Occallatibacter riparius: one gene and its partner. The protein of the gene in region 2 interacts with the protein of the main gene of each other region in a pairwise test. Links are inferred from orthologs where the notes say so. Each region holds a gene or a part of one and is shown on either strand. Other genes may lie near its edges.

The links.
Region 1: the proteins of MOP44_RS11010 (region 2) and MOP44_RS22040 interact in binary tests that used the Escherichia coli proteins (3 or more experiments, as listed by UniProt). The link is inferred for Occallatibacter riparius from one-to-one orthologs.

The regions. Positions count from the first base shown.
Region 1 is NZ_CP093313.1:5,381,491-5,392,399, forward strand. Bases 4,987-7,931 are described here. They hold MOP44_RS22040 (alpha/beta fold hydrolase), read right to left. Parts: upstream 6,946-7,931; coding sequence 6,028-6,945; downstream 4,987-6,027. Other genes in these bases: mdh (malate dehydrogenase), read left to right, coding at 5,041-5,967; MOP44_RS22045 (NUDIX hydrolase), read right to left, coding at 6,942-7,400; MOP44_RS22050 (ester cyclase), read right to left, coding at 7,455-7,886. In the rest of the region: MOP44_RS22010 (agmatine deiminase family protein), read right to left, coding at 1-827; MOP44_RS22015 (carbon-nitrogen hydrolase), read right to left, coding at 973-1,884; MOP44_RS22020 (pyruvoyl-dependent arginine decarboxylase), read right to left, coding at 1,975-2,526; MOP44_RS22025 (hypothetical protein), read left to right, coding at 2,744-3,361; MOP44_RS22030 (NADP-dependent isocitrate dehydrogenase), read left to right, coding at 3,520-4,920; MOP44_RS22055 (heavy-metal-associated domain-containing protein), read left to right, coding at 8,018-8,245; MOP44_RS22060 (heavy metal translocating P-type ATPase), read left to right, coding at 8,248-10,503; LPS export ABC transporter permease LptF, read left to right, coding at 10,526-10,909. UniProt on the Escherichia coli protein: The physiological role of BioH is to remove the methyl group introduced by BioC when the pimeloyl moiety is complete. It allows to synthesize pimeloyl-ACP via the fatty acid synthetic pathway through the hydrolysis of the ester bonds of pimeloyl-ACP esters.
Region 2 is NZ_CP093313.1:2,721,962-2,732,660, reverse strand. Bases 7,965-10,699 are described here. They hold MOP44_RS11010 (acyl carrier protein), read right to left. Parts: upstream 9,589-10,699; coding sequence 9,340-9,588; downstream 7,965-9,339. Other genes in these bases: rmuC (DNA recombination protein RmuC), read left to right, coding at 10,018-10,699; fabF (beta-ketoacyl-ACP synthase II), read right to left, coding at 8,089-9,336; MOP44_RS11020 (Yip1 family protein), read left to right, coding at 7,965-8,002. Outside these bases: MOP44_RS11060 (YqaA family protein), read right to left, coding at 1-165; MOP44_RS11055 (TonB C-terminal domain-containing protein), read left to right, coding at 387-1,466; MOP44_RS11050 (PAS domain-containing protein), read right to left, coding at 1,473-3,650; MOP44_RS11045 (DinB family protein), read right to left, coding at 3,797-4,276; MOP44_RS11040 (TMEM175 family protein), read left to right, coding at 4,404-4,982; rplT (50S ribosomal protein L20), read right to left, coding at 5,061-5,432; rpmI (50S ribosomal protein L35), read right to left, coding at 5,613-5,810; MOP44_RS11025 (DUF5715 family protein), read left to right, coding at 6,052-7,038; more of MOP44_RS11020, read left to right, coding at 7,241-7,964. UniProt on the Escherichia coli protein: Carrier of the growing fatty acid chain in fatty acid biosynthesis.

The DNA of each region.
Region 1 (10,909 bases), 2.7 Mb from region 2 along the record:
TCGATGATGTTGAACTGCTTGCCGTCGGGTGTGCGGGCGGCTTTCAGGCGATCGAGGTTTTCGGCCAGCGGTTCGTGGTTGGGGTCGTCGGTGTTGGGCTCTACGGCTGTGATGATGATGTCGGGCGCGATGAAGCGCGTAATGTCGTCGACGTGGCCGTGTGTGTCGTCGCCGGCGATGCCGCGGTTGAGCCAGAGGACCTGGTCGATGCCGAGATAGTCGTGCAGCACGCCTTCAAGCTGCTCGCGGCTCACGCCTGGGTTGCGCTGCTGCACTTCGCTCAGGAGGCACTCTTCCGTGGTGAGGAGAATTCCCTGCCCGTTGGTGTCGATGGAGCCGCCTTCGAGGACGACTTTGCGGCGCTCGCCGTTCACCTCGATTATGGGTTCCCACTGGCGCAGGGCGAGCAGGGCTGCGACGCGGTTGGGGAGCTGATCGTCGTTGTGCCAGTCATCATACTTGGCCCAGGCGTTGAACTTCCAGTTGGTGACGGCGACGTGGCCTTCGGCGTTGCGCACGAAGATGGGGCCGGAGTCGCGGGTCCACACGCGGTCGGTCATCCATTGGTGGAACTCGACGTTGGCGCAGTTGGCGTGTGCGCGTGTCAGGATGTTCTCGGCGCGGCGCTGCTCAGCGGCGTTTTGCACGGCGATGTAGACCGTCTCGCGGTAGGAGAGCAGGCGGACGATTTCCGCGTAGACCCAGGGGATGGGCTGGAATTTGCCGGGCCAGTCTTCAGGGTTGTGGGGCCAGGCGAGCCAGGTGGCGTCGTGGCGCTCCCATTCGGCGGGCATGCGGTAACCGAGTTGGTCTGGGGTTTCGTTCATGGATTCCTGATTGGTTCAGGTTAGTGCTCTCCCACCCTTTCCGCAAAGGCGCGGAAAGGATGGGGCACGGAGGGGTTGGTGGCGGAACTTAAGATCCGAAAAGCAGGTCCTTCGACTGCGCTACGCTTCGCTCAGGATGACAAATCTAGAGAGGATCGAGGAAGCGCGCGGTGATGGGCGCGTATGCGTCGATACGGCGGTCGCGGAGGAAGGGCCAGTTGCGGCGGGTTTCCTCCATCAGCGCTACGTCGATTTCGCCAATCAGGATCTCTTCATCCATATGTGACGCCTTGGCGATGATGCGGCCAAATGGATCGGCAAGGAAGCTGCCGCCCCAGAACTCGAGGCCAGGGCCTTCGACGCGATTGCCCAGCACATCGCCGGTCTCGTGGCCTACGCGATTTACCGCTGCAACGTAGACGCCGTTGGCGATGGCATGGGCGCGCTGAATGGTCTGCCAGGCTTCATATTGCGCCGTGCCGAATTCTTCCTTCTCCGCCGGGTGCCAGCCGATGGCCGTGGGATAAAAGAGCACCTCAGCCCCCTGCATGGCTGTGAGTCGCGCGCCTTCTGGGTACCACTGGTCCCAGCAGACGAGCGTGCCGATGCGGCCCTGCGGCGTGTCCACGGCGCGGAAGCCCAGGTCGCCGGGCGTGAAGTAGTACTTCTCGTAATAGAGCGGATCGTCAGGTATGTGCATCTTGCGATACACGCTGGCGATCTTGCCTTCGGCGTCGAGAGTCACGGCGGTGTTGTGATAGAGGCCGGGGGCGCGGCGCTCGAACAGCGAAGCGACGATGGAGATGCGTTCTTCACGGGCGACTTCGCCCAGGGCCTGCGTCGAAGGGCCGGGAATCGGCTCGGCGAGATCGAAGAGCCGCAGGTCTTCACGCTGGCAGAAATACTGCGCGCGGAACAACTCCGGCAGACACACGATCTGCGCGCCGCGCTTTGCGGCATCGCGCACGTGGCGAATGGCAGTGGCCAGGTTCGCTTCCGGATCGGGGCCCATGCTCATCTGCACCAGGCCGATTTTGTATTTGCGTGAGTTCGCCATTGAGCCCCTTCGGTTCTTCGGTCTAAACACGGTTCGGGCCAACTCCGCTGCGGCGGAATTGGCCCGTTGCCTGGTCCGCCTGAAGCGGAATTAGTCTTCGTCGAGGATCAGCACCGCGGCGGCGATGGTAGTGGTCCACAGACCGCGCTTGTCGCCCACGGCCGACTGCGTGATGTTGCTGGTGCGAACGATTTTGTTGGAGATGCGGTAGATCTCCTTCTTCTCGTCCCAGCTCTTGTCGGGATCGAAGTCGACGTCGAGCGTGGTGGCGAGCATTTCAGCCGCCAGCTCTTCGGCGTATTCGCCGGCCTGGTCCTCGGTCTCGCCGAAGCTGTGGTGCTCGCTCAGGTAGCCGTAGGTATCCTTGTCGGCGGGAATGGCAACGCCGATGCTCGACACGCAGAGACGGTGGGCCTCGCGGGTGGAGTTCTCCGCGATGACCGCGAACACAACTTCGCCATGGTTGAGAAGAGACTGGCCTTCCTTGCGCGTGATGATTTTGCAGCGCGGCGGAAAGATGGAGCTGACGCGCACCAAGTTCTGGCTAGCGATGCCCGCATCCCTGAGGGCGAGCTCAAAGGAGGTCAACCGCTCCTTGTGTTTGCCCACGCCCTTGGTGAAAAACAACTTCTTTGGGACCATGCTCTTTCCCAATTTCTATGTACCCTCCATGAGGCGAAAAATGACGTTTCTTGCGAGAGATTCCCGATTGAGTGTATCGCATCCAGACCGGCAACAGGACCGCAGCGGCGCCGAATTTATCCTCCCGTTCACAATGTGAGCCGATTCTGGCCGCTGGGCCTCCCTGCGGTGACGGGCGACCGTCGAATTTTGATTGGCGAAACTGCGCAACATTTGAATGCAGCGAGCGTTTCAGGTCTATATGAAGTACCGGATCCTCGCCTGCGCAGCCGTCGTCGCTTTCTCACTCACCGCCTGGTCCCAGGGCCCTCCGCCATCCGCTGTACAAAGTGAGAATCCGGTGGTGCTTGACTGGACTCCGCCGGCGCTTGGGTTTCTGGCCCAGCAGGCCGCGGTGAAGAACAGCTTCACGCTCGACCGCAACATGCTGCACGCCGCAGGGGGAGCGCTGGCCGGGGATGACGAGCCCACAAAACAGGCGATTGGTCACCTTGATGGCCTGAGCGTGCACATGCTGAAGTTTGGCGATATGGGCGTGCCCGACGAAAATGCCGTCACTTCGATTCGCGAAGCATACCATCTGCGCGGCTGGAAGCACGTGGTGACCAGCACCAGCCACGGCGGTCCTGTGCACAACGGCAATACCGATGTGTGGGTGGTGATGGATGGCGTGAATGTGCGCGGCGCGGTGGTGCTGGCGGAGACGCCCAAGTCGGTGACGCTGGTGACTGTGGCCGGAGATTTGAGCCCGATAGATCTGCTGCATCTGCGCGGGCATTTCGGGATTCCAAAGTTTGATGGAGATAATTTGGCGGGTCAGGCGCAGGCGCGATAAAGCCGAGTCATTCCCCCTGGGCACAACTCTCCCGCCCAAGCAGAGCTTGGACGGGGCACCCGATATTTGCGACCGCAAAGGCGGAAGCCCAATTTGTCACTCCTAAATTTGAGGTGTTAGCCTTCCCTTTGAACCCACGGAAGGAATCCACCGACAACATGCAAAGCACCTATAACGGGCTCGAACTCCCCAAAGACGGGCAGCCCATCCAGTACGCGAACGGCCAGTTCACTATCCCTGACAATCCCATCATTCCTTTCATTGAAGGCGACGGCACGGGCCGCGACATCTGGAAGGCTTCGCAGCGCGTGTTCGACGCAGCCGTGGAAAAGGCCTACGGCGGCAAGCGCAGCATCAAGTGGTTCGAGATTTACGCCGGCGAGAAGGCCTATCGCCAGTTCAACAACTGGCTGCCCGACGACAGCGTGAATGCGGCGCGCGACCTGCGCGTTTCCATCAAGGGACCGCTGACGACGCCGGTGGGCGGTGGCATCCGCTCGCTAAACGTGGCGCTGCGCCAGATCCTGGACCTCTACTCCTGCGTGCGCCCGGTGCGCTACTACCAGGGCGTGCCGAGCCCCGTGAAGCATCCTGAGAAGGTCGACATCGTCATCTTCCGCGAGAACACTGAGGACGTGTATTCGGGCGTCGAGTTCAAGCAGGGCACGCCGGATGCGGCCAAGCTCATCAGCTTCCTGAACACCGAGATGCTGGGCAACACCAAGAAGCGCATCCGCGAGGATTCAGGCGTTGGCATCAAACCGATTTCGATCTTCGGCACGAAGCGCCTGGTGCGCTATGCCATCAAGCACGCGCTCGAGAGCGGCCGCAAGACCGTGACCCTGGTGCACAAGGGCAACATTCAGAAGTTCACCGAGGGTGCCTTCCGCGAGTGGGGCTACGAGGTCGCTACAGAGGAGTTCCGCGAGCACTGCGTGACCGAACGCGAGAGCTGGATTCTCGGCAACGTGGACGCCAACCCGAACATCACCATCGAAGAGAATGCGGCACTGATCGAGCCGGGCCTCGAGTTCGGAAACCAGGCCTTCCGCGATGCGCTTTACGCGGAGATCAAGCAGACGCTCGACTCCATTGGCAAGACGCATGGCAACGGCGCATGGAAGCAGAAGATCCTGGTGAACGATCGCATCGCCGACTCGATCTTCCAGCAGATCATCATTCGCCCGTCCGACTACTCGATCCTGGCCACGTCGAACCTTAATGGCGACTACATCTCGGACGCAGCCGCTGCGCAGGTGGGCGGGCTCGGGATAGCTCCGGGCGCGAACATCGGCGATGGCTACGCGGTCTTCGAGGCTACGCACGGAACGGCGCCGAAGTATGCGGATAAGGACGTCATCAATCCAGGGTCGGTGATCCTCTCCGGTGTGATGCTGCTCGACTTCATCGGCTGGAAGGAAGCAGCCAAGATGATTGAGAACGCGATGGAGAAGACGATCCAGCAGAAGTTTGTCACTTATGATTTCGAGCGGCAGACCGCGGGCGCCACGAAGGTGGGCACCAGCGAGTTCGCTACGCGGATCATTGGAAACATGTAAAAGGCAGCCTCTAGCTCCTAGCCACTAGCTTCTAGCTCATTTCATGAAATGACGGACAGCCGGTTCGCACGACACAGCCAGGAGCTAGCAGCTAGAAGCTAGCAGCTAAGGGAGAAAATCATGCGTAAGAAGGTTTCTATTGTCGGCGCCGGCAACGTGGGCGCCACTGCGGCCCACTGGATCGCTTCGAAAGAGCTGGCCGATGTTGTGTTGATTGATGTGGTGGACGGCGTGCCGCAGGGCAAGGCGCTCGACCTGCTCGAGGCCATGCCGATTGAGAAGCGCGATGTGCATGTGGTGGGCTCGAATGATTACGCCGCGACAGCGAACTCCGACATTGTGATCATCACTGCCGGCATTCCGCGTAAGCCGGGCATGAGCCGCGACGACCTGCTACACACCAACTTCAAGATCATGTCCGACGTGGTTGCGAAGGTGGTTGCGCAGTCGCCTGAGGCGATCCTGATTATCGTTTCGAATCCGCTGGATGCGATGGCGCAGGCCGCGTTCCGCCAGGCTGGATTCAACCGCGAGCGCGTGATTGGCATGGCAGGCGTTCTGGATTCGGCGCGGTTCCGCACGTTTATCGCAGAAGAGCTGAACGTGAGCGTGGAGAACGTTACGGCGTTCGTGCTCGGCGGCCACGGCGACACGATGGTTCCGCTGGCACGCTACTCAACGGTTGCAGGTATCCCGCTCACCGAGCTGATTGAGCCCGCGCGCCTGGAGCAGTTGATCCAGCGCACGCGCGACGGTGGTGCGGAGATCGTGAAGTACCTGAAGACCGGCAGCGCCTATTACGCTCCCAGCGCGGCGACGGTGGAGATGGTTGAGGCGATTCTCAAGGACAAAAAGAAGATCCTTCCCTGCGCGGCGTATCTGCAGGGCGAATACGGCATCGAGGGCTACTACATCGGCGTTCCGTGCAAGCTGGGCGCGGCGGGTCTGGAGAAGATCATTGAGATCAAGCTCACTCCTGAGGAAGATGCGGCGCTGAAGAAGAGCGCGGCGGCTGTGAAGGAGCTCTGCGCAGTCATCGGCGTGTAGTTCAATCACAACTTCAACAATGAGCCCGGATCTTGCACGAGATCCGGGCTTTGCTTTGCGCTATTTCTGCAGAAACGCTGTGACCTTCGGCCCGACCTGGTTGTAGCATTGGACGGGCGCGAGATGTCCGCAGCCGGGGATAACCTCGAACTGCGACTGCGGAATGAGCCGGTGCATCTGCTCGCCGTTCGCGACGGGCATGATGTGGTCTTCCCCGCCCCACACAATCAGAACTGGCATCTTCAACGTCAGCAACTGCTCATCTGTCGTGTCCTTGCCCGTCAGCATGGAATCGAGCGCGCGGCGCATGACCCACCTGTGTTCGTGCGAATAGCGCAGAATATCGCGCGCGATGAATCTGGGGACCTCAGGCGGATTTGGCATCAGGAGCTTGTCCAAATCGTCGAGTTCCTGCGCGGAGGTGGGCACGAAGAGATCGGTGTTCCACTCCGGACGGCTCTTCAGGCCGGCGCTGTCGAAGAGCATGAGGCGCTTGATGCGATCGGGGTGATCGAGGGCTATCCGCTGCGCAATCCAGCCGCCCATCGACCAGCCAGCAAGGTCCACCTGCTTGAGGCCGAGTGCATCCATGAAGGCGACGACGGCGTTGGCTTCGTCGGGAATGGAATAGGAGAAGTCCTGCGGCCAGTCGCTGCGGCCGTAGCCGGGCAGATCGATCATGTAGACGTGGCGGTGCGCGCCAATGAAGAAGTGCTGCAGCATTCGCCAGTCCTCAGCGTGGCCGCCGAGCCCGTGGACCAGAACTGCTGGCGGCGCATCGGAGGGGCCGGCCTCGTAGTAATGAATGCGATGGCCGTTGATCGTGATCCACCGGCTGTGCGAGCCTGACATGCTCATTTGGAAATAGAGCAGTTCGTTGAAGACCTCAACTGGCCTGAGATAAAAGCCAACGCCCGCGGCAATAATGAGGGAGACGAGAACGCCAAGAATCCACTGAACCTTTCGCGACGGTCTCACCTGTTCTCCTCTTCCAATTGCCTGGCGCGCTGCCATGCTGCTTCAATGATGCGCACGGTGATGGGATCGATGGCCACTGCGGAGTGGCTGTTCCATTCGGCGCGTTCTACCCAGCGAACCGCAGCGGCATCGTCGGCGGCGGCGAGGGTGCCGCCGGTCACGCGGCACAGATAGTCGGCGATGACGTAATGGTAGCGAACGCGGCCTTCTTCGCGATGAATGCGGTCGAGGAGTTCGACAAGCTCGATGGGTTCGATGTCGAGGCCGGTCTCTTCGCGGGTTTCGCGGACCACGGCCTCGAGCAGCGACTCGCCAATTTCGATGAGGCCGCCGGGAATGGTCCATCGGCCCTTCATCGGTTCCCGCCCGCGCTGGACGAGAAGGACTCGGCCTTCCTGCACAATGACGGCGCCCACGCCCACCAGCGGCGATAACGGATACTCGCGTTGCAGCATACTTCTACGATATGCGAAAAGGCGCTTCGAGTTTGCTCAGCCTGGGAAGCCGGCTTACGCCCAGCCGAGCTCGCGCATGGCGTAGCCCGCGTTCCAAATCTTCGTCATGTGAGCGATCTTGCCGCCCTCAAACTGCATGACGTAGACGTAGTCGGTGCTGGTGGAGCGGCCGGTGGGAGGAACAGGCCCACCCTCTCCGGTGTGCGTGGCGTGAAAAACGGCATAGGCGACAACGGTGTTGCGTTCGGCATCCGTCGCGAAGGCCTTGAGATCGTAGCGAGCGTCGGGCATCAGGCCCGTCATGCCTTTCATCCAGTCGGCGTACTGCGCGAGAGTCTTGAGGTCGAGCAGCGGCTCGGCCTGCGCGGAGAAGCTCGCATTGAGCGTGCAGTAGGGGCTGCAGGCGTCCCAGCCCTTTCCTGCTTCACATGCCTCGAAGAATGCGTGTGCGGTCTGCGTGAGCGTGGCTTCAGTAGCGGTTGTCATACGTGGTCGGCGCCTCCGCGATGAGGGTAGCATAGACATATGGAATGCGAACGGGAAATGCAGGCGTGTCAGCGAGACGCTGACCTTGCATCCCTTTGCTCGCTTTGGCATCCCTAAGAAACGGGGACTGTATGTCGGAATTCACATTACATATCGATGGAATGCATTGCGGGGCATGTGTGCGCCGCGTGGGTCAGGCGCTTTCTGCGACTGAAGGTATAGAGGTGAAGGAGGTTCGCGTGGGGGCTGCGCGGCTTGAATCGACACAGGATCCGCCGCCGATCGATCGCGCGATTGAAGCGCTGGCAGCGGCCGGATACAAAGCACACCCCGATCCGGCAAGCCAGCCCGGGGCCTGATCTTGGCGGCGACAACAACAGAGTCGGTCACATTGCCGGTCGTCGGCATGACGTGCGCGGCATGCCAGCGCCACGTGGAAGAGGCGTTGCGCTCTACGGAAGGTGTGTCTGAAGCGCGCGTCGACCTGATGGCGCATCGGGCTCATGTGGCGTTCGATCCCAAGGTTGCGCCGCCGGAGAAGTTGGTTGCCGCCATCCGGCAGGCCGGTTATGACGCTGTGCTTCCACGCGGGGAATCCGCTGAACCGGTGCGCGATCACGATGCGGGATCAGCACGCAAGGCCTGGGTGATGCTTGTCGCCGGCGCTGTCGCGATGATTCTCGCGATGCCGCTCGGCCAAGATATGGGTGCGATCGACCAGGCGCTTATGCGTGCCCTGCCCTGGCTCTACTCCGTGCCGCCGCAGGCGCTGCGCTGGACCCTGCTCGTAGGCACTGCTGTTCTGCTGGTCTGGGCCGGTCGGCCCATCTTCGTGAACGCCTGGCGCGGTCTGCTTCATCGCTCTACCAACATGAACACGCTGGTTTCGCTCGGCACCGGCGTTGCCTTCTTCTATTCGGCGTATGCGACGATCTTGCCCGGCAGCGGCCAGGTCTACTACGACGCGGTGCTGCTGATCCTCGGATTCCTCCTACTCGGCAAAGCGCTCGAAGCGCGCGCGAAGAAACGCGCTCTCGCGGCGCTTGACTCACTGAGCCGCATGAAGCCGGTCACTGCACGTCGCGTCATCGATGGCGTCCAGACCGTCGTGCCTCTCGATGAGATCCGGCCAGGAGATAGCGTTCTAGTTCTGCCGGGAGAGCGCTTCCCTGTCGACGCGACAGTCCTCGAGGGCCGTACCACGGTGGACGAGTCGATGCTGACGGGTGAGTCTACTCCGCTGGAGCGCGGCCCGGGCGGACGCGTGCTTGCCGGGTCGCTCAATTACGACGGCGCCGTGACCTGCCGGGCTGAGTCGCTGGGCGAGGCCACTGTTCTCGCGCAGATCACGCGCATGGTGGAGCAGGCCCAGGGATCGCGCGCTCCGATGGAACGCCTGGCAGACCGCGCCAGCGCCATCTTTGTTCCCGTCGTACTTGCGCTGGCTGCGATCACCTGCATCGCTTGGTTGATCGCCACGCACTCCGTCGCGCTGGCGCTGGCGAATACTGTGGCGGTGCTGGTCATTGCATGTCCGTGCGCGATGGGGCTTGCCGTGCCTGCCGCGTTGACAGTCGCCGTGGGGCGAGGAGCGCAGCTCGGCGTGCTGTTCAAGGGCGGAGAAGCTCTGGAACGGCTCTCCAATCTCAACGCCATCGTTCTCGACAAAACCGGTACCCTCACGGTTGGACGGCCGGTGCTTGAGTCGATTCACCCGCTCGGTAGCATGCCCGAACCTGAACTGCTGCGGATGGCCGCTGCCGCGGAGGAGCGGTCCAATCATCCCCTGGCGCACGCAATTCTCGACTACGCTCGCGAGGCTGGCGTGCGCTGGCCCGCTGCCGAAGACATACAGATTCTGCCCGGGCGGGGGCTGACCGCGCGGGTCGACGGGCATGATTGCATGCTGGGCAATGAAGCGCTCTTCGGCGAATTCTTCGTTCGGCTGCCGAAAGACGTAACGCCTCCCGAGGCGGGTGTTACGCGGCTTTGGATGGCCGTGGACAATGTGCCAGTCGCCTATTTCGATGCTCGCGACGCGCTGCGACCGGAGGGGGCGCAAGCGGTTGCGGGTCTGCACCACAGCGGCTTGCGCGTACTGATGCTCACTGGCGACTCAGCAGCCTCTGCTGGTCCGATCGCGAATCAGGCGGGCATCACCGAACTCGAAGCCGCCCTGGATCCCGCCGGCAAGCTGGCCCGCGTCCGGGCGCTACAGCAGGAAGGCCTGCGAGTGGGAATGGTGGGCGACGGGATCAATGATGCCGGCGCGCTAGCGCAGGCGGACGCTGGTATCGCGATGGGCTCGGGTGCCGATCTTGCCCAGGAAGCAGGCGATGTTCTGCTGCTGCGCGCCACTCCGGCAGCCATTCCTGCCGCGCTTGACCTCGCGCGCTCCACGCTGCGCGTCATGCGGCAGAACCTCTGGTGGGCGGTTGGCTACAACGTGCTCGGCATCCCGCTCGCCGCCGGCGCGCTGTATCCGGCGTTTCATGTCCTGCTCAGCCCATGGATTGCCGCAGCCGCCATGGCTTTCAGTTCCGTGAGCGTGCTGACAAACAGCCTGCGCCTGCGCCGCTGGCAGCCAACCGCGCTGGCGTCTACGGCTACGCGCTAAACTGAATCCAGAGCCATAGCCCGTGCGCATTCTCACCCGCTACATCCTCGGCGAAATCCTGTCGCACGCACTCATCGGCTGCGCTCTATTCACGTTCATCCTATTCATGCCGCGCCTGCCGCAGATTCTGGAAATGGTGGTGCGCAACAGCTCCAGTTTCAGCAGTGCGTTCGAAGTATTTCTGTTCCTCCTGCCAAACCTGTTCTGGGTGACAATCCCCATGTCGGTGCTGGTCGGGATCCTGCTGGGCCTGAGCCGCCTGGCAGCCGACAGCGAAATCATCGCCATGCGCGCATCGGGGCTCGGTATCGGCTATTTTGTGCGAGTGGCATCGATTGTCGCCGTTGCCGGCGCGCTGCTCGGCACTGTGAACTCGCTGTGGGTTGCGCCCCGCGCCAACCAGGCG
Region 2 (10,699 bases):
CTGGTCCTTCCAAACCCAGCCGGCAATCAGGATATCCATCGGAACCGGAATCGAAGACGAATCCAAAAGGGCTACGGCTCCCGCGCCAAACACCCCGAACTTCAGGATGGCGGGCAGAATCACCACATTCCACTTCGCCATCAAGTGCGCAAAAAACTGCTTCAAACCGGTTCCCTTTCAGCCTTCCCAAACGTCCATTCTGAAAGACCATTGTATCGTTGCGCGCTTTCGCGCTCCTCGGTTGCACGCCACGGCTGCGGACCTCCTCTCGAGCAGCTTCCAGGGCTGGTTTGGCCGGAACTGAAAGGAATGAGAGAATAGATGAAAGGACTCAAACGGAGCCCGGCGTCCGCCTTGCTCCAGCCGGACGAATGCCCCTCAGCGTAGTGCCAACCAGAGAGAACGAGCCCACCGAGCCCACCGGTTCTTCGCAACTCAGCGCCCCTCAACCGGACCCCTCGCCAGAGCCTCCACTTCGCCCTGAGCCCGAACGCCAGCCCCGCAGCACCTCCCGCTGGGTCGACTACGACACCCACGAACTGCTCGAAATGATCAGCGAGCTCGAAGACGAGCGCCGCTGGGCTCGCCTGCGCGAAGGCGTCCTTTGGGCCGTCCTCATCCATATCTTTCTGCTCTCGTCCATCACCTGGATTCCGAAGTACGTCTTCAGGGTGCCGCCGGTCATCGACCCGTTCGACGCCATCAAGCAGCGCAAAGACCTGAAATATCTTGACCTTCCGCCCGACTTGGTCTCGAAGTACCAGCCCAAGGTGCAGGTCAAGCCCGTCGAGCCCAAACGTGTTCAGCCCCAGGTGGACAGAAAGACCCTCGAGGCGCTGAACAAGCCTCCTGCTCCTCCACCGCCGGCCCCCGAGCAGCCCAAGCTCGAACAGCCCAAGCCACAGGAGCAGGCGCCGCCACCCATCCCGCCCGCGCAGCAGACGCAGTCACAGGTCGAGGCGCCGCAGCCCAAGGCCGTGCCCGCAAGGCCCAGCTTCGCCTTCGGTTCCCAGAATCCGGCCGACCAGCTCAAAGACGCCATGCGCGGAGCCTCTCGCAGCCCCGGCTACGGCGCCCAGCTCCCCTCCAGCCCCGGTGAAATGTCCATGCACCCCGGCGCAGGTGCTGGCGGCGTGCAGATCCTGTCTGACACCCAGGGTGTCGACTTCAACAGCTGGCTCATTCGCTGGCACCGCGAGACCGAAAAGACCTGGGACCCGCTGATCCCCGACGAAGTGAACCCGCCCATCCTCAAGCAGGGACAGGTGCAGATTCGCTTCCGGGTCCTGCCCAACGGCCGCATCCAGGACGGCAGCATGGTCCTTGAAGGCCGCTCGGGCGACACCGCGCTCGACCGCGCCGCCTGGGGAGCGCTCACCGGATCAAACTACCCGCCGCTGCCCCGCGACTTCCACGGACCGTTCCTCGAACTCCGCGCCATCTTCATGTACAACATGCGGCAGTAGGGTGTTTTAGACCTCCAGGAACGACTCCTCCGACACCGGAACCGGCACCCATACCTCGATCGTCGTTCCGCTCCCCGGCTTCGAGCGTACCTCGAGTCGCCCATTGACGAGCCGGGCCCGCTCTTCCATGCTGCGGATTCCAATCCCGCCTTCACGCACGGCTTCTTCCAGATTGAAGCCGACGCCTCCATCGGAGATCGACAGGTGGAGCTTCCCTTCCAGGCCCTGCACACGCAGCTCGGCTGACCGCGCACTGCTATGCTTCCTCGCATTCTGCAGCCCTTCCTGCGCAATGCGGAACAGGCACAGCGCCGCCTCGTTCGGGATCTTCCGCGGCACGTTCTCCGCAACCAGCGACACATCGAGGTCATGATGCTTCCGGAACTCGGCGCAGAGCCCTCTCAATGCAGGAACGAGTCCCATACTGTCCAGCGTCGACGAGTGCAGACGATGCGACAGAGAATGCAAATCGGTTCCGAGCGCATTCACCTGCCTGGCAAGATCGCGCAACTGGGCCAGCGCAATCGCATCCTTCTCCCCAATATCCTGCGAAAGGCTTTCCAGCTCGATCGCCAACACCGCCAGGCGCTGCTGAAAATCATCATGAATCTCGCGCGCAATCCGGCGGCGCTCTTCTTCCTGCGCGTTGATAAGTTGGCCGCTCAGCCGCCTTAGCGCTTCCTCCGCCAGCTTGCGCGCCGTGGTGTCCGTGGCGATGCCCAGCATGCGCTCCGGCTCGCCATTTGGCGCATGGTAGAACTTGCCACGCGCCGTAACCCAGCGCAGCGTCCCATCGGTCCGAATAACTCGAAAGTCGGCCACATACGGCTTTCGGCTCTCTCTGGACTTGGCCAGAGTATCCGCAACTCTTTCCCGATCGTCTGGGTGGACGAGCTTAAGAAAGTCCCCGAAGTTCACGTCATGCTGGCTGTCCGGGATGCCAAACATGGTTTGCAAGTCCCCATGCCACCGGTTCTTGCCGTGCTTGTAGTCCGCGTCCCAACTGACTGAGCTCGCAGCCTCCACTGCCAGTCGGAGCCGGTCATAAAGCAGGACGAGTTCCTTCTCGCTTCGTCTGCGCCGCGCCCGGTTCCACAGCAGCGCAACAATCAGCCCCGCTTCCAGCAGAATTAGCGAGATGCCGGCAATTACGTACCCCTTGTACTGCTGCCATAGAGTGGGCTGCCGGTAGAGAACAATGCTGCCCGGCGGCAAGGCCGATTCCGGAATATGCCATCTCTGAAGCTGCCGCCAATCCATGCGGAATTGGAACTTTGAGAGATACACGACGGGAATCCTGGCTGGCGCCTCACCGGAGAGAACACGCGCTCCTATCTCCCCGGCCATAACCGCATCCTGAGTTGCGTCGGTGGTTGCCCCTCCAATTCCGCCGTGGTCGAGAACTAATGAAGGCTCTAAGGAGTAGGTCGGCAGGCGTTGCGAGGCCTCGGTCAGAACATCAAATGCGGTGACAGCGGGCTGTTCCGAATCTTCCGGAGATAGTTGAAACAAAACCACGGTCCTGGGCGGCAGGGCTGCAACCTTCTCGAGCATTTGACCGCTTGGCGGCCCCACAATGTCAATCTCCTTCACACGGCTGCTATGACGAAGCAACTCGGAATGCACAGCCGCAAGAAAAGAGTCTCCCGTCACCGACTTACCCGATATGACAGCAAGTGTCGTCGTATCCGGATGAAGGCGAAGCGCGAGATCGATAGTCTCGTGGGTGCTGGGGACCACTGCCACTCCCGTGACATCGGGCGATTTTTCCTGGTCAGCCGTCATGCTGGGGACCGACATGAACACGATAGGCAAACCCGCAAATATCGTGTCGTGGTATTGTGTCGCGAAGCGCAGAGCCTGATCCATGCAGGCGATCACGAGATCCGGTTTTTCGCCGTAGGCCGAGTGGAGAGCCTTCGCTAGATTGGCACGGAACGAATCCTCGTCGAAGTGCGGATTCGCTAGATCAATGATTGAAAAATCTACCGGAAATGGGACACGGCTCCGCAACGACGATTCCATTTGATTCAGGGATTTGCGCCCGCGACCGCTGGAAAGTACCAGCACGTTCCTGGTCCGAACCCCTTTCGCTTGCGCCCCGGTCATCGGCGCAACGGACAGCAACGGCAGCCCGAAGAACAGAATCGCGAGGACCGCGCATGTCGTTCGTCCCGCCGCCATAACCCGCCGCCTTCCGCCCGCACCTGAATTGACCTTCGTATCGATCCAGTTCGCTCCTAGCCTGAATTATTGGGATCGGCGCCATCCAGTATGCCTTAGAAAAGCCGGTAATGGCTGGTTTCACCGTCACATCAGTCGGGCCGCGCTCAAAACTCCGGCCACACGGGCCCCGGCCGGTCCTTCGCCCAAAGAATGTAGTCCAGCGTAGGCGCCTGGCCGCCGTGTTTGCGGATATACCTTAGGCACTGCCCGCGATGGTTCTGGCTGTGCATCGCCACCTGCGTAAGCCCATCGGCTACAGTGAATTCGGTCTTCAGGAACGCCAACTCGAATCGTCGCTCGAGACCGGCATCGTCGAGGCCCTCCACAAACGCGAGCTCTGCTTCATGCGTTGCACGGTATCGCTCAACCAGTTCGCCAAACGACGCGGGCGGCTGCATCTCCTTCTCACGGTCAAAGGAAGGCTGCTGCAGGAACAGCCAGAGGAAATATCGCTGCGTACTGACAACGTGCAGCAGCGTCTTTTGCAGCCACTCATCCTCGAGCAGCGGCGGATGCGCGTGAACGGCGGAAAGCAGAGCGGCGTCCGCCCAGGCCTGGTGCGCGAAAAGACTCTGGAAGTTCACGCCCAAATGATAGCGCTACGCCGGAAATCGCCGAATGCCTTGCCTCGTATGCTATCCGTGAGAGGGTAGCCATCATTCATCTCGATCTGCGGAAGCCCCGCTCGGAGGATCATTGAATAAAGGAAGAATGGAAGCCTTCAGCGACGGCGTTCTCGCGGTCATCATCACCATCATGGTGCTGGAAATGAGGCCGCCCCACGACGCTACGCTGGCAGCATTAACGCCTGTGCTCCCCGTGTTGCTGAGCTACCTGCTGAGCTTCGTCTACGTCGGCATTTACTGGAACAACCATCACCACCTGCTCCATGCCACTCAGCACGTAAACGGCGCTACCCTCTGGGCCAATCTGCACCTCCTGTTCTGGCTGTCACTCATCCCGTTCACGACGTCCTGGATGGACGAAAATCACTTCGCATCTTGGCCGACTGCGGTCTACGGCATCGTGCTGATGTTCGCAGGCGCAGCGTATTTCATCCTCACCAGAACCCTTATCCGCCTTCATGGGCGCGGCTCGACCCTGGCCACATCCATCGGACGAGATAGAAAAAGCAAGCTCTCAGTCGTGATTTACGCCGCGGCCATTCCGCTGGCCTTTGTGCACGCATGGATTGCAGGGGCGGGCTACGTCCTGGTCGCCATCATCTGGCTCGTCCCCGACCCTCGCATCGAGCGAAAAGCCGCACAATCGACTGAAGAGAACGCCTGAGGTCGGATCTGCTCCACCAAAAGCAAACGGCCTGAAGCAAGGCTTCAGGCCGTTCGGAACTGCTCAGAATCTGTCTGCTTAGGCGGCTGCCGTCTTGGCCAGCGCGGCCTTCGACTGCTCCACCAGCTTGGTGAAGCCGGCGGCGTCCTGCACGGCGATGTCGGCCAGGATCTTGCGATCCAGCTCGATGCCGGCCTTCTTCAGGCCGTTGACGAATTGCGAATAGCTGGTGCCGTTGAGCTTGGCTGCGGCAGAGATACGCACAATCCAGAGCGAACGGAACTGGCGCTTCTTCTCGCGGCGGCCCTTATATGCAAACTTGAGGCCGCGCTCGACGGCTTCCTGGGCTGCCTGATAAAGCTTCGATTTCGTGAGGAAGTAACCACTTGCGCGCTCAAGGATCTTCTTGCGGCGGTCACTCCGCTTTGTGCTGCGTTTTACGCGGGGCATCGTGTTTCTCCGTTTGGTTAAGTGGTCTTACGCGGCTGGAGGCAGGAGAACCGGCCTTGGAGGCTGGTCAGAACCTCTTCACTCGCGACTGCAAGCCTTAATCACTCGGCTGCCTTCCGGCTGCCGGGGGCCTCTCCACTGAGGCCCTGAAGTTCCCACCCGCAAGGGCGGAGACAACGATCAGGCGTACGGGATCATGCGCGCTACCTTCGCGTGATCACCGTCAGAAACGAGAGCGCTCTTACCAAGCTTACGCTTCTGCTTCGGTGACTTCGACGAAAGGATGTGCCGCGTCTTCGTGTGGCCCCGCTTGATTTTGCCGGTGCCGGTCTTCTTGAAGCGCTTGGCCGCGCCCGAATGGGTCTTCAACTTGGGCATCTTTTTTCTCGTTTTGCGACGGAGCCCTGAGGACCCCGTCAGAAACGCGCCCTACACAGGGATTCCCCTGCGCCTCAGGCGCTTCGATCAGTATATCGGGAAAAGTCCTCACTTACCAGCCCGCAGGCCCATCCGGTCCTTCCGTCCCGTTATCAGACCCAACTGCACCCTGCTTGATACTCGGCGAACGCCTCCAAACACCCTACACTGATCCTGCTCTGGTTTCTCCGCACACTCCTGCGTGTTGCGGAACCCCCTCATCGCGCTCACGTTGGCGGCATTTTCGGCTACAGCCGGAACGGCCGCCACCTCTCACCACGCCAAAGCCTCAGCGCATCCGGCGAAGGCGTACTCGCATGCAGCCGCGCCGCGTACCCACGCCGCGACCGCTAGTTCGCGAGCCTCTGCACATCAGAGCACCTCTGCACGTCACAACTCCTCGGCCGCCCACGTGTCTTCCTCGCACCGATCTGCTGTCCATTTCGCGGCGCACAGCCACACCGCCGGCCCCTCCCACCACAATCCGGAAGCGCACCGTTCGCCGGCAATCCGCCATTCCCCTCCCTTCACCGCCGCCGGCCCCACAGTTGAAGCTGTGTCGCTACATCGCTATCGTCCGACCCCCATGCCGCCCCCGCTTCTCGGCTCCTCCCTGTCCCTCGCCCGCCAGAACCAGATCAGTGAGTCCGAAGGCCTCGAGCGCATCCTCGACAACGACGACCTGAACAGCCGCATTGCCCAGCACCTTCTCGTGCCGCTACCCGCCTCTGCCTCGCTGCTGGTCAACAGCGAGCTGCCGACGAATCGCCGTTACTGCCGTCCCTGGACCGCCCACTTTCTCACCGAGTTCGCCCGTGCCCATTCCGCACGCTTCCACCGCCCCATCCTGGTCAGCTCCGCCGTCCGCACAGTCGAGTACCAGAAGCAGCTCATTCTCGTGAACGGCAACGCCGCCGCAGCTGAAGGCGACGTCGTCAGCCCCCACCTCACCGGGGCCACGGTCGACATCGCCAAAGGCACAATGAGCCGCCAGGAACTCGGCTGGGTCCGCTCTTGGCTCCTGCCGCTCCAGGTCGCCGGCCAAATCGACGTCGAAGAGGAGTTCCAGCAGGCCTGCTTCCACATCACGGTCTACAAGACTTACGTCCCGACTCCGCCCCCGCCCGGCCCGCATCACCACAGGCACTCGCCCGCCCCTGAAGCCGAGCTCGCCTCTCGCGGCCGTTAAATCGCCGGCTCCCGTTCACACGAATGTGATTGCCTCCACCCAGGATTGGGTTACAATCGCGGCGACCGCACTCCACATCTGAAATTGAACTCAAAAATGTAAGAGTGCGTATTCAATGCAAGATCCAATCGGGCCCGCGAAACGCAGACTCCCTCTGCGCCCTCGACGGCTACGTATGTGAACCGATATTTGAGAGGCACACATGAGTGACACAAGCGTTCAGCCGGTGGCGGAATCCACCCCCGGCCTGTCTCAACTCGCGCGCATAACGAACACCTTCACCGCGCCATCGAAGACCTTTACCGATATCAAGAATGGCCACCGTAGCTGGTGGATGCCGTTCCTGATTTACGCAGTGCTGGGCTACGTCTTCTTCTTCGCCGTCAACAGCAAGATCGGCATGCGCCAGGTGATGGAAAACCAGATCAACCTCAGCCCCAAGGCTCAGGAGCGCATGCAGCAGGCCACGCCTGAGGCGCGGGAACAGCAGATGAAGATCTCCACCTATGTTACGGAAGGAGTCTTCCTCGCCGGACCCGTGTTTCTCATCATTATGGGTCTGGTCATTTCCGGCGTCATGCTGGGAACCATCAACTTCGGCTTCGGCGGCCGAGCGAAGTTCGGCAGCGTTCTCTCCGTCTGGATGTACGCAATGTTGCCCTCCATATTCAAGACACTGTTGGGGATTATCGTCATCTACGCGGGGGCTGCGCCGGAGTCGTTCAACATCAAGAATTTCGCGCCTACCAACGTCGGAGCCTTTCTGAATCCGGCAGACGTCGGGCCGGCGATCTACAGCCTCGCCACGTCCATCGACATCGTCACCATCTGGACTCTGATCTTGGTGGGCATCGGCACTGCCACCGTTGCCGGCGTCAAACGCAGTTCTGGTTACATTGCAGCCTTCGGGTGGTGGATACTCGTCGTCCTGATCGGCGTTGGCTGGAACGCAGCATTCTCTTGAGTCCTACTCAGGAACAAAAACGGCGCGCATCAAAGATGCGCGCCGTCGCTTTTCTATTCCCTATTCCCTACTGCCTACTCCCTGCGTTATTCCGTCCACCGCCGCATAATCAGCGATGCATTGATCCCGCCAAATCCGAAGGAATTCGACAACGCCACATCAAAGCTGTACGGAATTGCCTGGTTCGGCACGTAATCCAGCTTGCACTCGGGATCGACGTTCTCCAGGTTGATCGTCGGCGGAAGCATCTGGTTCTGCAGCGCCAGGATCGTGATGCCGGCCTCCAGACCGCCCGCGCCGCCCAGCAGGTGCCCGGTCATTGACTTCGTCGCGCTCACCTTGAGCTTGCCGCTCAATGCGTGCTCACCGAAGACCTTTTCGACAGCAAGCGACTCATTCCCGTCGCCCGCCGGAGTGGACGTGGCATGCGCGTTCACATAGCCCACTTCTTCCGGCGCAATGCCCGCATCCTTCAGCGCCGCACGCATACTGCGTTGCGCGCCCAGACCTTCAGGAGCGATGCCGGTCATGTGATACGCATCCGCGCTCATTCCGTAGCCGATCACCTCGGCCAGGATTTTCGCACCGCGCTTCTTTGCAAACTCGAGCTCTTCCAGAATCAGAATGCCCGCGCCCTCGCCGATGACAAAACCGTCGCGGTCCTTGTCGAAAGGACGGCTCGCCTTCTGCGGCTCGTCGTTGCGAGTCGAGAGGGCTCGCATCGCAGCGAACCCGCCCACCGCCAGCGCCGTCACCGATGCTTCCGATCCGCCCGCGATCATCACATCCGCATCGCCATGCAGAATCATCCGCACCGAGTCGCCAATCGAGTTCGCCGACGTCGCACACGCCGTGGCCGTTGCTGAAATCGGCCCCTGCGCCCCATAGCGGATCGAGATCTGCCCCGCCGCCATGTTCACAATCGTCGAAGGAATAAAGAAGGGCGAGATCTTCCGCGGCCCGCCCGCCAGAAGGCTGGCATGCTCACGCTCAATGATCTCGAAACCGCCGATCCCCGAGCCGATGAACACACCCACGCGGTCCGCGATCTCGGGCGTAATCTGCAGCCCCGACTGCGTCAGCGCTTCGTGCGTTGCGGCGAAGGCAAAATGAATGAAGCGCCCCATCTTGCGCGCTTCCTTCTTGTCCACGAAGTTCAACGGGTCAAAATTCTTGACCTCGCAGGCGAATGTGACAGGAAATCCCGTGGTGTCAAAGGCCTGGATAGGCCCCGCACCACTGGCTCCCGCCAACAACTGCTGCCATACTTCGAGAGCGGTATTGCCTACACCGCAAACCAGCCCAAGGCCGGTGATAACGACTCTTCGATTCACCGGCTACTTGCCTTTCGCGGTCTTTTCGTGCTTCTCGATGTACTCGATTGCGTCCTTGACGGTCTTGATCTTTTCCGCGTCTTCGTCCGGAATCTCCAGATCGAACGCCTCTTCAAACTGCATCACCAGCTCGACAACGTCGAGCGAGTCCGCACCCAGGTCTTCCTGAAAGCTGGCATTGGGCGTCACTTCCGCCTCATCCACCTGGAGCTGTTCCACAATGATCTGCTTAACCTTCTCTTCCACGGCCATGCGTGTCTCTCCTCAAAGTCTTTAGGCGATTCAACCCGGATCAGGGCGTCCGCGCCTGTGCCAATCCAGCCGAGAATATAGGCCAGCGGCTGCCCAGCACAACCGGCGCTGCGCAAAAATCGCGCAAGTCCCCGAAGTTCCAAGTCTATAAGGCGAACCGGGCTGCGGTAAAGGCGCGCTACTCTCTGCTCTTGTCGTCCTGAGCCGCAGGCGAAGGACCCGCTTTTGCACTTGCATTTCTTTCTGTCATTCCGGAGGGAATCTGCTGCTGAACCGCTGAGGAAGCCCCGCGAGTATCCAATTTCCGGGTGCCCCCGATCTCTCGCTTTTGGAGAGGGGCGCGTACCAGAAGGAAAACCCGGCGGAGTTTCGACCCACAATTTCACAGACAAAAAGGCGTATATTTGGCGAACAGAGAAGGAAATCGCCATGCAGGCTCTCATCCCCGTTCTCGCCGCCCTCATCGGAATCGTAGCCGGCTATCTTCTGCGCCAGTTCGCCGCCAAATCCGAGCGCGCCGCCATCGAAAGCGAAAAGGCCCAGCTCGCCCAGCGCGCCGCAGAGCTCTCCTCCGAACTCACGTTAGCGCGCGCCGACCTCGCCCAGTCCCGCACCCTGGCCGAGCGCCGCGCCGGATTCGAATCCCTCTCCGCCGAGCGCCAGTCCACCATCGACCGCCTCACGGCAGATCTAATCACCGCTCGCGATGCGCTGCATACTCAGTCAACTGCCGCCAGTGACTCCGCCTCGAAGTCCTCCGCCCGTATTGGCGAGCTCGAAACTGCACTGCTGAATGAGCGGGCTAAGGTCCAGGAGCGAGACGAGTTCATTAAGAATGCGCGCATCGAGTTGGCGAATCACTTTGAAGCGCTCGCCGGAAAACTGTTTGACGAAAGATCCAAGTCCTTCTCCGAGTCCAGCCAGAAGGATCTCAACACCCTCCTCGCCCCGCTGCAAACGCAAATCAAGGAATTCCGCGAGAAGGTCGAAAAGGTCCAGACCGAATCCACTGTCGGCGTCACCGAACTCAAGACTCTGGTCGCCAACCTCAACACCATGAACCAGCAACTCTCCGATGAAGCCCACAACCTCACCACAGCGCTGCGCGGCT